Regions from separate parts of the Micromonospora sp. NPDC047730 genome, predicted to be linked through region 1. Evidence: riboswitches for the same ligand, from Rfam matches in the RefSeq annotation. Region 1 holds a riboswitch; the other holds the start of a gene.
The links. Region 1 has a riboswitch for cobalamin ahead of cobN (cobaltochelatase subunit CobN). Riboswitches for the same ligand answer to the same signal wherever they lie in the genome.

Region 1 (7,569 bases):
CCAGGAAACGGTGCTGCACTGGGAGGACGCCGAGGAGAGGAGCGGGGGGATGGGCTGGTTCAGTCGACGGTCGCGCGGCACCGACGCGGCCCCCACGAAGCTCGACCGCGAGGCGACCCGCGAGGACCTGGCCGCGCTGGAGGCGTTCGTCACCAGCCGCCGGGGCGTGGAGTTCTACCTGGAGCCGGAGACCACGGCGACCGACACCACCGTGGTGGCGATCGCCCACGACGGCGAGTGGATCCGCCGCCGCACCGGCTCGCCGCGCGCCGCCGGGTCGATCGCCCGCAAGCACGCGGTGCCGCTGTACGAGGCCGCCCGCACCGGCTACCCGGAGCGGATGCGGGCCTGGAACCGGGCCCACCCGGAGCGCCGCGTCCGCTGACCGTGGCGCCGCCGTGGCGTCACCGCCCGGCGGCGACCGCCGCGCGTGCCTCGTCCAGCGTCATCGGCGGCTGGTGGCTCGCGACGTACCAGTGGACGTCGTCGGCCAGCAGCCGGCGTACCAGGGCGAGGTCGGGCCGGTCCTCGGGGGTGCGCAGGTGCGCCGGCGGCGGATAGAAGCAGTCGCCGAGCAGCAGCACGCCCGAGTCCGGCACCGCCACCACCGTCGAGTCCGGCGCGTGGGCGCCCCCGACGTGCCGCACCCGCACGCCGACCGGCAGCTCCAACTCGTCGGTGAAGGTCCGGGTCGGCGGCAGCACCGCGAAGCCGTCCCACGAGTCGACCGCCAGCGCCCGGGCCCGGAAACTCGGGCCGAGCCGCGGATTCGCCCGCACCTGCTCCCGCAGGTACCGATGGCTCCACGGCCGGGCCGCCTCCGCACGCAGCAGCCGCTCGCCGGCGACGTGGCCGACGATCTCCACGCCGGGCCAGGCGCAGGCGCCCCAGACGTGGTCCCAGTGGTGGTGCGTGTAGACCAGCCAGCGGGGCGGGGGCAGCCCGGCGGCAGCCAGCGCGGACCGGATCTCCCGGGCGTGCGCGGGGCTCTGCCCTGCGTCGACCAGCACGCTGCCCCGGTCGTCGGCGACCAGGGCGACGCCGGCCTGGACGGCTTCCGGGTCCGGATCACCCGGGCAGAGCCAGACCCGACCGGCGAGGTGCTGGAACGTTACGGCGGCCATGGCGCACAACTCCCTGGATTCCGGACGACGCGGCGGACTGGCGCCCGATCGTAGGTGCTGGAAGCTCGACGGCTGTCCCCGAGGTCAGGAGCGCGCGTCCCGCCCGTCCGTGCCGGGCAGCTGTCGTCGGCCGCCCCTGCCTGGCGGCGCCACCCGGGGGGACGGGGCGGGCGGTAGGGTGTCCGGCATGGCTGACCGGTCGTCGGCCCTGGGCCGTCCCTTCTGGACATTCTGGAGCGCCGCCGCCCTGGCCAACCTGGGCGACGGCATCCGCGTGGCGGCGTTCCCGCTCCTCGCCGCCGCGCTGAGCGACGACCCGGTGGCGGTGGCCGCCGTGGCCGCGGCGCAGTTCCTGCCCTGGTTGGTCACCGGCCTGTTCGCCGGAGCGCTCGCCGACCGCAGGGCAGCCCGGGAGATCATCGCCGCCGCCGACGTGGGCCGGGTCCTGGTCCTGTCGACGTTGGCCCTGGCCGTCGCGACGGCCCGGCGGGGTCGGCCTCCGATCCCGTCGCGTTGACCCGGGGACCGGGGGTGTGGCAGCATTCGCGGCCTGACGGCAGTGAAGGAAGCCGGTGTGATTCCGGCGCGGTCCCGCCACTGTCACCGGGGAGCGATCCCCCCTCGTGAGTCACGGCCGTGCGTGCGCGGTTGGAAGACCGGGGGTGAGCGTCGATCCGGGAGCCAGGATACTTCGGCCGTCGGGAGTGACCCCAGGGCGTGGACACCCGAGGAGGACCCGATGACGCACCGCGTCTCCGCCATCGACGATCATCGTCGCATCGTGCCCGGCCGCCACAGCGCGCCGGCGAGCAGCCGTATTTCCGCAGCCCCGTCCGGCCGCCGCGGCGCGCGTCCGGCCGACCGTGGTGTGCCCGCCCCCGGTCGCCCCGCAGCGGTCGGGCGCGTCGCCCGTCCCTGACGCCCGCACCGCGCCGCCCGACCCCGTCGGCCCGCCGGTGAGCCGCTTCCCGGCCCGCCGTACCCGCTGAACCGCGCCCACCCCTCGTACCGCCCGATCGTCCTCGCGTCGATCCGGGCGTCACTCTCCGGAGCCGTCCGTGCGCATCCTGCTGCTGTCCACCGCCGACACCGACCTGCTCGCCGCCCGCGCCAGCGGCGCCGACTACCGACTCGCCAACCCCGCCCGGGTCGCCGCCGACGCCGTGCCCGCGCTGCTCGACGGCGTGGACCTCGCGGTCGTACGCCTGCTCGGCGGCCGGCAGGCGTGGCCGGACGGGCTCGCCACGGTGCTGGCCTCCGGCGTGCCCACGGTCGTGCTCAGCGGCGAGGCCCTGCCGGACGCGGAGCTGATGGCGGCCTCCACCGTCCCCGCCGGAGTGGCCACCCAGGCGCTGGCCTACCTGGTCGAGGGCGGCCCCGAGAACCTCGCCCAGCTCGCCCGGTTCCTCTCCGACACGGTGCTGCTCACCGGCGAGGGGTTCGCCCCGCCCGCGCCCACCCCGACGTACGGCGTCCACGGCGACCGGCCCGTGCGGCCCGACCGGCCGACCGTCGGGATCGTCTTCTACCGGGCGCACGCCCTCGCCGGCAACACCGGCTTCGTCGACGCCCTCGCCGACGCCGTCGACGCGGCCGGCGGCAACCCGCTGCCGATCTTCTGCGGCTCGTTGCGCGGCCTCACCGCCGGCGCGGGACCGCTGGGGCTCTTCGGCCGCTGCGACGCCCTGCTGGTCACCGTGCTCGCCGCCGGCGGCACGGTCGCCGCCGACGCCTCCGGCGGGGGCGACGAGGACGCCTGGGACGTGGGCGCGCTCGCCGCCCTCGACGTGCCGGTGATCCAGGCGCTCTGCCTCACCAGCACCCGCGAGCAGTGGGCCGGCAGCGACGCCGGACTGTCCCCGCTGGACGCCGCGATGCAGGTGGCCATCCCCGAGTTCGACGGCCGGATCGTCACCGTGCCGTTCTCGTTCAAGCGGATCGACGCCGACGGGCTCTCCAGCTACGTCGCCGACCCGGAGCGGGCCGCCCGGGTGGCCGGCATCGCCGTGCGGCACGCCCGGCTGCGGCACGTGCCCAACGCCGACAAGCGGCTCGCGGTCGTGCTCAGCTCCTACCCGACGAAGCACTCCCGGGTCGGCAACGCCGTCGGCCTGGACACCCCGGCCTCGGCGGTCCGGCTGCTCGCCGCCCTCGCCGAGGCCGGCTACCACCTCGGCGACGCCCCCGTGCCCGACGACGGGGACGCGCTCATCCACGCCCTCATCGCCGCCGGGGGGCACGACGTCGAGTGGCTCACCCCGGAACAGCTCGCCGCCGCCGAGGCGCGGGTGCCCGGGGCGACGTACCGGCGCTGGTTCGACCAGGCGCCGGCGGAGCTGCGGGAGCGGATGCTCGCCCACTGGGGGGAGCCGCCCGGCGGGCTCTACACCGACGGCGGGGACATCGTGCTGGCCGGGCTGCGCTTCGGCAACGTGGTGCTGCTGATCCAGCCGCCGCGCGGCTTCGGCGAGAACCCGATCGCCATCTACCACGACCCGGACCTGCCGCCGAGCCACCACTACCTGGCCGCGTACCGCTGGCTGGCCGCGCCCGCCACCGACGGCGGCTTCGGCGCGGACGCGGTGGTGCACCTGGGCAAGCACGGCACCCTGGAGTGGCTGCCCGGCAAGGGCCTCGGGCTGGCCGCCGACTGCGCCCCCGACGCCGTCCTCGGCGACCTGCCGCTGGTCTACCCGTTCATCGTCAACGACCCCGGCGAGGGCACCCAGGCCAAGCGCCGCGCGCACGCCGTCGTCGTCGACCACCTGGTGCCGCCGATGGCCCGCGCCGAGACGTACGGCGACCTGGCGAAGCTGGAGCAACTCCTCGACGAGTACGCCACCGTGCAGGCGCTCGACCCCGCCAAGGTGCCCACCGTGCAGGCGCAGATCTGGGCCCTGGTGCGCGCCGCGGAGCTGCACCACGACCTGCACGCCGAGGACATGCCGGCCGCCGAGGACTTCGACGACTTCGTGCTGCACCTCGACGGGTACCTCTGCGAGGTCAAGGACGTGCAGATCCGCGACGGCCTGCACATCCTCGCCGCCGCGCCCACCGGCGAGCCCCGGGTCAACCTCGTCCTCGCCGTGCTGCGCGCCCCGCAGGTCTGGGGCGGCGCCCGTGCCCTGCCCGGCCTGCGCCAGGCCCTCGCCGCCGCGTACGGGCTCGACGAGCAGGAGCTGCTCGCCGCGCCGGGCCAGCGGCTGGCGCTGCCCGAGGCGCTGACCGACACCGTCGACGGGCCGGCCGGCACCGCCGCCGACGCCGTCGACCTGATCGAGGCCCTCGCGCGCCGGCTGGTCGTCGGCATGGAGACCCTCGGCTGGGACGCCGACAAGGTCGACGCCGTGGTCGAGGAGGTCACCGGCCGGGCCGTCCCGGACGCCGCCGCCGTGCTCCGCTTCGCCGCCACCGAGCTGGTGCCCCGGCTGGACCGTACGACCGACGAGATCGACCGGGTGGTGGGTGCGCTCGACGGGCGGTTCGTGCCGCCCGGCCCGTCCGGCTCGCCCACCCGGGGCCTGGTCAACGTGCTCCCCACCGGCCGGAACTTCTACTCCGTCGACCCCAAGGCGATCCCCAGCCGCAACGCCTGGGATGTCGGGGTGGCCCTGGCCGACTCGCTGCTCGCCCGGCACCTCGCCGACACCGGCGAGTACCCGCGCTCCGTCGGCCTGACCGTCTGGGGCACCAGCGCCATGCGCACCCAGGGCGACGACGTCGCCGAGGTGCTCGCGCTGCTCGGCTGCCGTCCCACCTGGGACGACCGCTCCCGCCGGGTCACCGGCGTGGAGGTGGTGCCGCCGGCCGAGCTGGGCCGCCCCCGCGTCGACGTCACCGTGCGGATCTCCGGCTTCTTCCGGGACGCCTTCCCGCACGTGGTCGCGCTCATCGACGACGCGGTGCGGTTGGTCGCCGCCCTGGAGGAGCCCGCCGAGCAGAACTTCGTCCGCGCGCACGTCGCCGCCGACCTCGCCGAGCACGGCGACGAGCGGCGGGCCACCGCCCGCGTCTTCGGCTCCAAGCCGGGCGCGTACGGGGCCGGGCTGCTGCCGCTGATCGACTCCCGCAACTGGCGCAGCGACGCCGACCTCGCCGAGGTGTACGCCGTCTGGGGCGGCTACGCCTACGGCCGGGGGCTGGACGGGCGGGAGGCGCGCGCCGACATGGAACGCTCCTTCGCCCGGATCGCGGTGGCGGTGAAGAACCAGGACACCCGCGAGCACGACATCGTCGACTCCGACGACTACTTCCAGTACCACGGCGGGATGGTGGCGATGGTCCGTCACCTCACCGGCGCCGCCCCGGCCGCGTACGTGGGCGACTCGGCGATGCCGCACGACGTGCGTACCCGCACCCTCGGCGAGGAGACCCGGCGGGTGTTCCGGGCCCGGGTGGTCAACCCGAAGTGGATCGCCGCGATGCGCCGGCACGGCTACAAGGGCGCGTTCGAGCTGGCCGCCACCGTGGACTACCTGTTCGGCTACGACGCCACCGCCGGCGTCGTCGACGACTGGATGTACGAGCACCTGGCCGCCGCGTACGTCTTCGACGAGACCACCCGGGAGTTCCTGGAGCAGTCGAACCCGTGGGCGCTGCGCGGCATCACCGAGCGGCTGCTCGAGGCGGCCGACCGGGGCCTGTGGGCCGAGCCCGAGCCGACCACCCTGGACCGGCTCCGCGAGACGTACCTGGCCAGCGAGGGCGACCTGGAGGACCGGCAGTGAGCGCGAGGAGTGAGCCGGTCCTGCGAGCCCCGCAGTCGCGAACGGAAAACGACACAGTGACCACCTACCCGTTCAGCGCGGTGCTGGGCATGGACGACATGCGGCTCGCCCTGCTGCTCAACGCGGTTTCCCCGGCGATCGGCGGGGTGCTCGTCCGCGGCGAGAAGGGCACCGCCAAGTCGACGGCCGTGCGGGCCCTGGCCGCGCTGCTGCCGCCCGTGGAGCGGGTGGCCGGCTGCCGCTTCGCCTGCGACCCGGCCGCCCCCGACCCGTCCTGCCCGGACGGCCCGCACCCCGACGCGCCGGCGGCCGAGCGGCGTCCCGCCCGGCTGGTGGAGCTGCCGGTCGGCGCGGCCGAGGACCGGGTGGTCGGCTCGCTCGACTTGGAGAAGGCGCTCGGCGAGGGCGTCCGCGCCTTCGAGCCGGGCCTGCTCGCCGCCGCCCACCGCGGCGTGCTCTACGTCGACGAGGTCAACCTGCTCCACGACCACCTGGTCGACCTGCTCCTCGACGCCGCGGCGATGGGCCGTTGCCACGTGGAGCGGGAGGGCGTCTCGGTCAGCCACGCGTCCCGGTTCCTGCTGGTCGGCACGATGAACCCGGAGGAGGGGGAGCTGCGCCCACAGCTGCTGGACCGGTTCGGGCTGACCGTGGAGGTCGGGGCCAGCCGCGACCCCGCCGTACGCGTCGAGGTGGTCCGCCGGCGGCTCGCCGCCGACGCCGACCCGGCCGGCTTCGCCGCCCGCTGGGCCGACGCCGACGCGCAGGTCGCCCGCCGGGTCGCGGCCGCCCGGCAGCGGCTGGAGCGGGTGCTGCTGCCCGACGCCGCGCTGCGCCGGATCGCCGAGGTGTGCGCGGCGTTCGACGTGGACGGCATGCGCGCCGACATCGTCACCGCCCGCACCGCGCTGGCGCACGCCGCCTGGCACGGCCGGGACGTGGTCACGGTGGAGGACGTCCGCGTCGCCGCCCGGCTGGCGCTGCCGCACCGCCGCCGCCGGGATCCGTTCGACACGCCCGGACTGGACGAGAAGCGCCTCGACGAGGCCCTGGACCGGGCCGGCGACGACGACCCCGACGACGACCCGGGTGGTCCCGGCGGTCCCGGCGACGGCCCGTCCGGCGGGCCCGACGGTCCCGGCCCGGACGGCGGCCCGGGCGGCCCCGGGCGAACCCCGGACGACGGCGGATCCGGCGGGACACCGCCGGCCGGTCGCGACGAGCCGGGCCCCGGGCACGGCGACGCCGCCGGCGGGGACGGCGGCGACGGCCCGGAGCCCGCCAGCGGCGACCCGGCGCAGGGACGGTACGACGACGACCGGGCCAGCCCGGCCGACGGAGGCCCGGTCGACGGCGGTGGGCCCGGGCCGACCGGCTCGGCGGACGGCCGGCCCGGCGCCGGTGGGCAGGCGGTGGCCGTACCCCGGCAGGGGCTCAGGGCGCGGCTGCTCACCGCGCCCGGGATCGGCGACGGGGTGCCCGGCCGACGCTCCCGTGCCCGCACCGGGCGGGGCCGCACCACCGGGGCGCGGGTGCCGGCCGGCCGGGCCGGGGTGCTGCACCTGCCGGCGACCCTGCGGGCCGCCGCCCCGCACCAGGGCGCCCGGGGGCGCGTCGCCGGGCCGCTGCGGTTGCGTCCCGACGACGTCCGCGAGGCCGTCCGTGAGGGACGCGAGGGCAACCTGGTGCTCTTCGTGGTCGACGCCAGCGGCTCGATG
Region 2 (7,569 bases), on a different contig from region 1:
GCCAACCCGGTCGAGCTGGCGGTGGCGATGCCGGCGATCCTGCTGCTGCTCTTCGCCTCGATCCAGACCGCCGCCTGGTTCGTCGCCCGGTCCACCGCGCTGAACGCCGCGCAGAGCGCCGTCAACGCGCAACGGCTGCACCAGGCGCCGCCCGGGGCCGGCGAGGCCCGGGCCGCCCGGTTCCTGCGGGCCGCCGGCGGCTGGCTCGTCGACTGGGACAAGCCCGCCCCGAGCTGCGAGAGCACCAGGACCGAGGTGACCTGCACGGTGCGCGGTCGCTCCCTGTCGGTCGTCCCCGGGGTCGACTTCCCGGTGCGGCAGACCGCCCACGGGACGGTGGAACGGTGGACCACGCCGTGAGCCGTACCGCCGAGCGTGGCTCGGTCTCGATCGAGGTGGCGGTGCTCGCCCCGGCCTTCATCGCGCTGATCGTGCTGGCCGGGGTCACGGGGCGTACCGCCGTGGCGGCCGAGGCGATCGAGGCCGCCGCCCACGACGCCGCCCGCGCCGCGTCGATCTCCCGGGACGCCCGCACCGCCCGTGCGGAGGCGCGGGACGCGGCCCGCCGGCAGCTCGACTGGCGGGGCCTGGACTGCGCTGGCAGCCCGGAGGTGACCTTCAGCGGCGCGGTACGCGGCAGGCCCACCACCCTCGACGCGGCGTTCCGCAGCCCCGCCGGGCAGGACGCCTCGGTCACCGTGCGGATCGCCTGCACCGTCTCCTACCGGGACCTGCACCTGTCCGTCCTGCCGGGGATGCCCGCCGGCACGCGGGTGTCGGCGAGCTTCACCTCGCCCCTGGACCGCTACCGGAGCCGGCGATGACCGCCGGTCGGGTCCGGCCGGCTCCCGCCACCCCCGGCGACGAGGGGCGGGTGAGCGTCTTCCTCGCGGTGGCGATGGTCGGGATCCTCGCCGTCATCGGCATGGCCTTCGACGGCGCCGGCCAACTGCGCACGTTGCAGCGGGCCGACAACCTCGCCGCCGAGGCCGCCCGGGCCGGCGGTCAGGCCATCGACCGGGCCACCGCCATCGAGGGCGGGCCCACCCGGATCAACCGGCCGCAGGCCCGCCGGGCCGTCGCCGACTACCTCGCCGCCGCCGGCGCCGCCGGCCACACCGTCAGCTTCCCGGTCGTCGACGGGGAGACCCGGGTCCGCGTACGCGTCACCGTCACCCACCACAGAGCCATGCTCGGCCTGTTCGGCTTCGACGAGACCGTCACCGTCTCCGGCGAGGCGAGCGCGCGGCCGCTCACCGGAGCACCGTAGGAAGGAAGGCAGCCATGGCCGCTTCGGGTCGTTCCGCCGTACGGCGGACCGGACGGATCCTGACCGGGCTCGGCGCGCTCGTCGTGCTCTGCGCGGTGCTGGTCGGCGCGCCGGTGGCGCTGCTCGCCCTCGCCGGCAACCCGCTGCCCGACCACCTGCCCACCGTCGCGGAGATCGGCGCGACGCTGACCAGCCGCGACGACGGGCGCCTCTTCCTGCGCGCGCTGGCGCTGGCCGGGTGGTTCGGGTGGGCAACGTTCGCCTTCTCCGTGCTGGTGGAACTCTGCGCGCAGGCGCTGCGCCGGCCGGCACCCCGGCTGCCGGGCATGAGCCGCCAGCAGCGGGCCGCCGCCGCCCTGGTCGGGTCGATCGCGCTGATCATCGCGGCCAGCCCGGCGGCGAGCGCGGCGACGGCGGTCGCCGGCCCGTACGCCCTGCCGGCAGCGCCGATCGCAAACGCGCCGATGGCTGTCCCGCCACAGGCCACCTGGCCGGCCTCGGCGGCGCAGCCTGCTCCGGCGGCCTCGGCCGACGGGGCGGTGGTCTACCGGGTGGCCCGGGGCGACCACCTGGGCAGGGTCGCCGAGCGCTACCTCGACGACTTCGACGACTACCGTGAACTGGCCGCGCTGAACCGTGTCGACGACCCGGACCGGATCCACCCGGGCCAGTTGCTGAAGCTCCCGCAGGAGGCCGAGGACCGGGGTGCCCGCCGGCACGCCACCGGCCGCCTCGTCGCCCGGCCCACCGCACCCCTGCCGGCCCGGCCGGCCCCGCAGCCCACCCCTGAACAGGTCACCCCGGAGCGGGCGACACCCCCGCCCCCGGCGCAGGCCCCGGCGCCGCCGCCGGCCGACGCGACCGGCGACGAGGCCCCGACACTGACGGTCGGAGCGGCCCGGGCCGGCGAGCCCGACCGCGTGAACCGACCACTCGCGGTCTCCGCCGTCCTCGCGGTGGCGAGCATCGTCGGCGCGCAATTCGGCGCGGTCCTTGGCCTGCGCGGCCGCCCCGCCCGCGTACCGGCAGGCGCGGCCCGCACCGCCACCACACGCCGTCGAGGCACCGGGGGTGCCGGACGGGACGGAGGCAGCCGCAGCGGAAGCGGACGCGCGACCGGACACAAGGCAACCGGACGGGGCCGGACGGCACACGACGGAACCGGACGGGACGCGGCTCCCCGGGGCGCCGGCGCAGCCACCCACACCGGGACGACCGCGATCCCCCGCGACAGCACCCCCCGCGGCCACAGCGACGCGCCCACCACCCCCCGCCCGCTGGCCGGCGCCCACGCCGACACCACCCGCGACCCCCTAATCGGCCGCCACCGCCGCCCCTGACCCACCCCCGGGCGCCCTCGTTGATCATGAAGTTGTTGCAGCGACACGCCGATCAGGACGGCAACAACTTCATGATCAACCGGCGTGAGAGATCAACCGGCGTGAGAGATCAACCGGCGTGAGAGATCAACCGGCGTGAGGGGTGGGGCGGTGTGAGGGAGGGGGTGGGGTGGGGTGGGGTGGGGTGGGGTGGGTCAGGGGAGGCGGGTCTCCAGCATGCCGTTGACGATGCGGGTGGGCAGGACCTGCTGGTCGTTGCCGGACGGCCCGTGCACGACCTCGCCGCCGTTGAGCCGGAACGTGCTGCCGTGCCACGGGCAGACCACGCACGCGTGCCCGTCGATCTCCTGCACCTCGCCCTTGCCGAGCGGGCCGCTCTGGTGCGGGCAGCGCTCCAGCATCACGGTGACCTCGTCGCCGTGCCGGTAGAGGATCACCGAGACGTCGTCGATCTCCCGGGTGATCAGCTTTCGCTGCGGCAGGGCGGACATGTCCGCGATCGAGTGCCAGCCGTCGCTCATCCGGTGCAGCTCGGAGATGCTCTGGTTGACCTGCGCGCCCTGCTTGTACGCCAGGTGCCCGCCGATGTACGCCCCCGTGCTCGCGGCACTGAGCCCGAGGAAGCCGAGCGTACGGCCGAGGTTGTGCCGGCCGGTCATCCGGGCGGCCACGGAGCCGGCGTAGAACGCCAGGCCGATGCTGTTGGAGGCGGCGTGCACCAGGCCGATCCGGCGCTGGTCTCGGGCGAGGGCTGCCCAGTCGTTGAGCCCGGCGACCGCAGCCGGCAGGGCGCTGATGGTGCCCACCGCGCACAGCGTGGTGGCGGCGCGGCGCTGCCCCTGCATCAGGTCCAGCACGGCCGTGCTGAGCCACGCGCCGACCGGCACCTGCACCATCGCCGGGTGCAGCGGGTGCCCCAGCCAGACACCGTGCAGCAGGTCGCGAACGCGCCTTGGGCGGAGGGTGGCCTGGACGGCCCGCTGCAACCGGTCGCCGATCCGGTCCAGCGCGGAGGCCTGCTCGATCTTCGTCATGAGTGCTCGCACCCGTACCGACTTCCCGGCAGGAGCGACCGCAAACCGGTATCCGGTGACGGATCCGCAGCGGTGCGTGACGAGGTTTCTGCCGGCCCGGAACCAGGCGCGCCCGGCCGGATGGGCCCAGCCCTTCCGCGGTGGTGAGGTCAGCGGTCCGGCGACGTCCAGCGGTCGTGGTGGATCGCCTCGGCCAGCGGGCGCTTCTGCCGCCAGCCGTGCCGGGCCAGGTCGGGCACGGCCTCGAAGTGGGTGACCGGCCCGAGGCAGAGCCACGCCACCGGCCGTACGCCGTCGGGGATGCCGAGCAGCTCAGCCAGCCAGGGCTCCCGGTAGAACGACACCCACCCGACGCCGAGCCCCTCGGCGGTGGCGGCCAGCCAGAGGTTCTGGATGGCGAGGCAGGCCGAGTAGAGCCCGGTGTCGGCGATGGCGTGCCGCCCGAGCACGGCGGCGCCACCGCGGGCCGGGTCGTAGGTGACCACCACGGACAGGGTGGACTCCAGCACCCCGTCGATCTTGATGCGGGCGAACCGCTCGGCCGCCTCCCCGTCCAGGGTGGCGGCGAAGGTGTCCCGCTCGGCCTGGACGTGCTCGTGGAACCGGCGCCGCAGCTCGGGGTCGCGGACGAGTACGAAGTCCCAGGGCTGGGAGTAGCCGACGCTCGGCGCGGCGTGCGCCGCGGTCAGGACGCGGTGCAGCGTCTCGTCGGGCACCGGCGCCCCGGTGAACTGGCCGCGGACGTCCCGGCGGCGATGAATGACGTCGTAGAGATCCAAGGCAGGCTCCCGCTGCGCTCGGCCCACGCTCGGGGCGTGGGCACCTGACCGCGAGGCCGGTCTTCGGACTCCCGGATCGACGCCTGGCCGTCCGCCTTCCCGGCCCGGGCGGGCCAGTGGCTGCGCTCTCGCGCGTGGACGGTGGCTCCCCGGTCACCGCGGCGGGCCCGTGCCGGATTCGCACCGGCTTCCCGATTCTCCCCGCTCGCGCGGGGCACCTCACATGATCGTGCCGCCCGGCATGCTAGCGCCGCGCCAACCGGACCGGCGCTGCTGGGCCAGTCGGACGCCTGCGTCCGCCGCCCCGCCGCCGCCCGGCCGGACCTGCCAGGGACCGGACCGCCACCCGGCCGGACCCGCCAGGGCCGGACCCGCCAGGGCCGAACCCGCCAGGGACCGGACCGCCACCCGGATCCGCCACCCGGCCGGACCCGCCAGGGCCGAACCCGCCAGGGGCCGAACCCGCCAGGGACCGGACCGCCGCCCGGATCCGCCGGCCGGGCGGGGAAATCCGGTCGCGGGCCGCGCCGTCCGCGACCAGTGTGGTCCGGGTGTACGCACTCGCCTCCCGCCCGCTGCCGGCCGGCCACCCGGCGGCCCGACTGACCGTCGCCCTCGGCCGGCCCCGGGCCGTGCCGCCACCGCTGCTGATGCTGCTGGGCATGCTCTCCACCCAGGTCGGCGCGGCCGTCGCCAAGCAGCTCTTCGGCAGCACCAGCGCCGGCGGTACGACCACGCTGCGGCTCGGCTTCGCCGCGCTGATCCTGCTGCTCGTGGCCCGGCCCGGGCTGCGGCTGGGCTGGCGCGCCGCCGGCCTGGTCGGGGCGTTCGGGCTCACCCTGGCGCTGATGAACCTCGCCTTCTACGCGGCGCTGCACCGCGTGCCGCTCGGCGTGGCGGTCACCATCGGTTTCGCGGGGCCGCTGCTGGTGTCGCTCGCCGGCAGCCGCCGGCCCGCCGACGTGGCGTGGGCGGTCCTGGCGGGCGGCGGGGTGCTGCTGATCAGCGGGCTCGGCGGGACCGGGGTGGACCGGGTGGGGCTGCTGTTGTGCGTCGCCATCGCGGTCGGCTGGGCCGGGTACGTACTGCTCGGCAAGGCGGTCAGCGCCCGCGTGCCGGGCAGCCGGGGCCTCGCGCTGGGAATGGCCGTCGCCGCGCTCGCCGTACTGCCGTTCGGGGTCGCCGGCAGCGGCACGGCGCTGCTCGACCCGTGGACCCTCGCGCTGGGCGTCGCGGTGGCACTGCTGTCGTCGGTGCTGCCGTACTCGGCCGAACTGGCCGCGCTGCGCCGGATGCCGGCCCGGGTCTTCGCGATCCTGCTCAGCCTGGAGCCGGCGATCGGCGCGCTGGTCGGGCTGGTCCTGCTGGGCGAGCTGCTGGCCTGGCCGCAGGCGGCCGGGGTGGCGTGCGTGGTCGGCGCCGCGCTGGGCGCGACCCTGGTCCGGCCCGGCGCCGCGAAGGCGCGCTGACGCCCCCTGGCGCCGTCGGCACCACCGGGGCATGCTGTGCCGATGGGCGTACGCGTCGAGCACGACGGGCCGGTGACCACGGTGATCCTGGACCGCCCGGCGGCCCGCAACGCGGTCGACGGGCCGACGGCCCGGGCCCTGGCCGACGCGTTCCGCGCCTTCGAGGCCGACCCCGACGCGGCGGTGGCCGTGCTCTGGGGCGCCGGCGGCACGTTCTGCGCGGGGGCCGACCTGAAAGCGATCGGCACCCCGAGCGGCAACCGGGTCGAGCCGGAGGGGGACGGCCCGATGGGCCCGACCCGGATGACGCTCGGCAAGCCGGTGATCGCCGCGATCTCCGGTCACGCCGTGGCCGGCGGGTTGGAGCTGGCGCTCTGGTGCGACCTGCGGGTCGCCGAGTCCGACGCGGTCCTCGGGGTGTTCTGCCGGCGCTGGGGGGTGCCGCTGATCGACGGGGGGACGGTCCGGCTGCCCCGGCTGATCGGCGAGAGCCGGGCGATGGACCTGATCCTCACCGGCCGGCCGGTGCCGGCCGAGGAGGCGTACGCGATGGGGCTGGTGAACCGGCTGGTCGCCCCGGGTGAGGCGCGGGCGGCGGCCGAGCGGCTGGCGGCCGAGATCGCCCGGCACCCGCAAACCTGCCTGCGCAACGACCGGGCCGCCGTGCTGGCCGGCGCCGGCCAGCCGGAGCCGGCGGCGCTGGCGACCGAGCTGGCGTACGGGATGGACTCGCTCGCCGCCGACGCGGCGGCCGGGGCGGCCCGGTTCGCCGCCGGCGCCGGGCGGCACGGCGCGGCCGTCTAGCGCGGACGCGGCGGCACGGCCGTCTAGCGCAGGTGCCGCAGCGCGTCCTCGATGGCCCGGTGGAACGTCGGGTAGGCGTAGATCATGTGCCGGAGCCGGGCCAGCGGTACGGCCGCGTGCACCGCCACCACCAGCCCGGAGAGCACCTCGCCGCCGGCCGGCCCGACCGACGTCGCGCCGATCAGCACGCCCTGGTCGGCGTCGGCGACCAGCTTGACGAAGCCCTCGTTGCCGCTCCGGTGGATCCAGCCGCGCGCCGACGACGGCAGTTCGGCGAGGCCGACCTGCACGTTGATCCCGCGCTCGCGGGCCTGCCGTTCGGTGAGGCCGACCGCGCCGATCTCGGGGTCGGTGAAGGTGACCCGGGGCAGCGCGCGGTAGTCGGCGCGCGGCACCGCGCCGGCGGAGGCACCCGACCCGGTGGTGCCGGACGCGCTGACCGCGCCGGCCGCGCCGCCCGTCACGCGGGCCGTGCCGCTGGCGTCCGGCCCGCCGTCGGCGCGCCGGGCGTGGTCGAGCACGTCGGCGACGACGATCCCCGCCTGGTACATGGCGACGTGGGTGAACGCGCCCTCCCCGGTGACGTCGCCGACCGCCCACATCCCGTCGGTGACGCGCAGCCGGTCGTCGACGGCCAGGTACCGCTGGCCGGCGTCCACCCCGACGGTGTCCAGGCCCAACTCGTCGAGGTGGGCGCGGCGGCCGGTCACCACCAGCAGCCGCTGCCCGGTGAACTCCGCCCCGTCGGCCCCGTGCAGCGTGAAGCCGCGCCCGTCGTGGCGGACCCGCTCCGCCCGTACGCCGGTGTGGATCTCCACCCCGTCGGCGCGCAGCGCGGCGGCGGCCACCTCGGACGCCTCCGGCTCCTCGACC

Region 2: linked by a shared signal. The riboswitch ahead of bluB (5,6-dimethylbenzimidazole synthase) and the one ahead of cobN (cobaltochelatase subunit CobN) in region 1 are both predicted to bind cobalamin.

What each region holds. Positions count from the first base shown of each region.
Region 1 covers NZ_JBIDCU010000011.1:163,192-170,760, reverse strand. Annotated here, with positions in the region: gene ACGF5G_RS24100 (hypothetical protein) at 50-385, shown strand; gene ACGF5G_RS24095 (MBL fold metallo-hydrolase) at 405-1,124, opposite strand; partial or broken gene ACGF5G_RS24090 (MFS transporter) at 1,312-1,602, shown strand; cobalamin riboswitch at 1,687-1,816, shown strand; gene cobN (cobaltochelatase subunit CobN) at 2,183-5,851, shown strand; partial or broken gene ACGF5G_RS24080 (VWA domain-containing protein) at 5,848-7,569, shown strand, end outside.
Region 2 covers NZ_JBIDCU010000002.1:628,839-636,407, reverse strand. Annotated here, with positions in the region: gene ACGF5G_RS09140 (TadE/TadG family type IV pilus assembly protein) at 1-360, shown strand, start outside; gene ACGF5G_RS09135 (TadE/TadG family type IV pilus assembly protein) at 345-824, shown strand; gene ACGF5G_RS09130 (pilus assembly protein TadG-related protein) at 821-1,270, shown strand; partial or broken gene ACGF5G_RS09125 (LysM peptidoglycan-binding domain-containing protein) at 1,285-2,352, shown strand; gene ACGF5G_RS09120 (Rieske 2Fe-2S domain-containing protein) at 2,805-3,644, opposite strand; gene bluB (5,6-dimethylbenzimidazole synthase) at 3,794-4,423, opposite strand; cobalamin riboswitch at 4,460-4,660, opposite strand; gene ACGF5G_RS09110 (DMT family transporter) at 4,975-5,892, shown strand; gene ACGF5G_RS09105 (crotonase/enoyl-CoA hydratase family protein) at 5,935-6,696, shown strand; gene ACGF5G_RS09100 (dihydrolipoyl dehydrogenase family protein) at 6,720-7,569, opposite strand, start outside.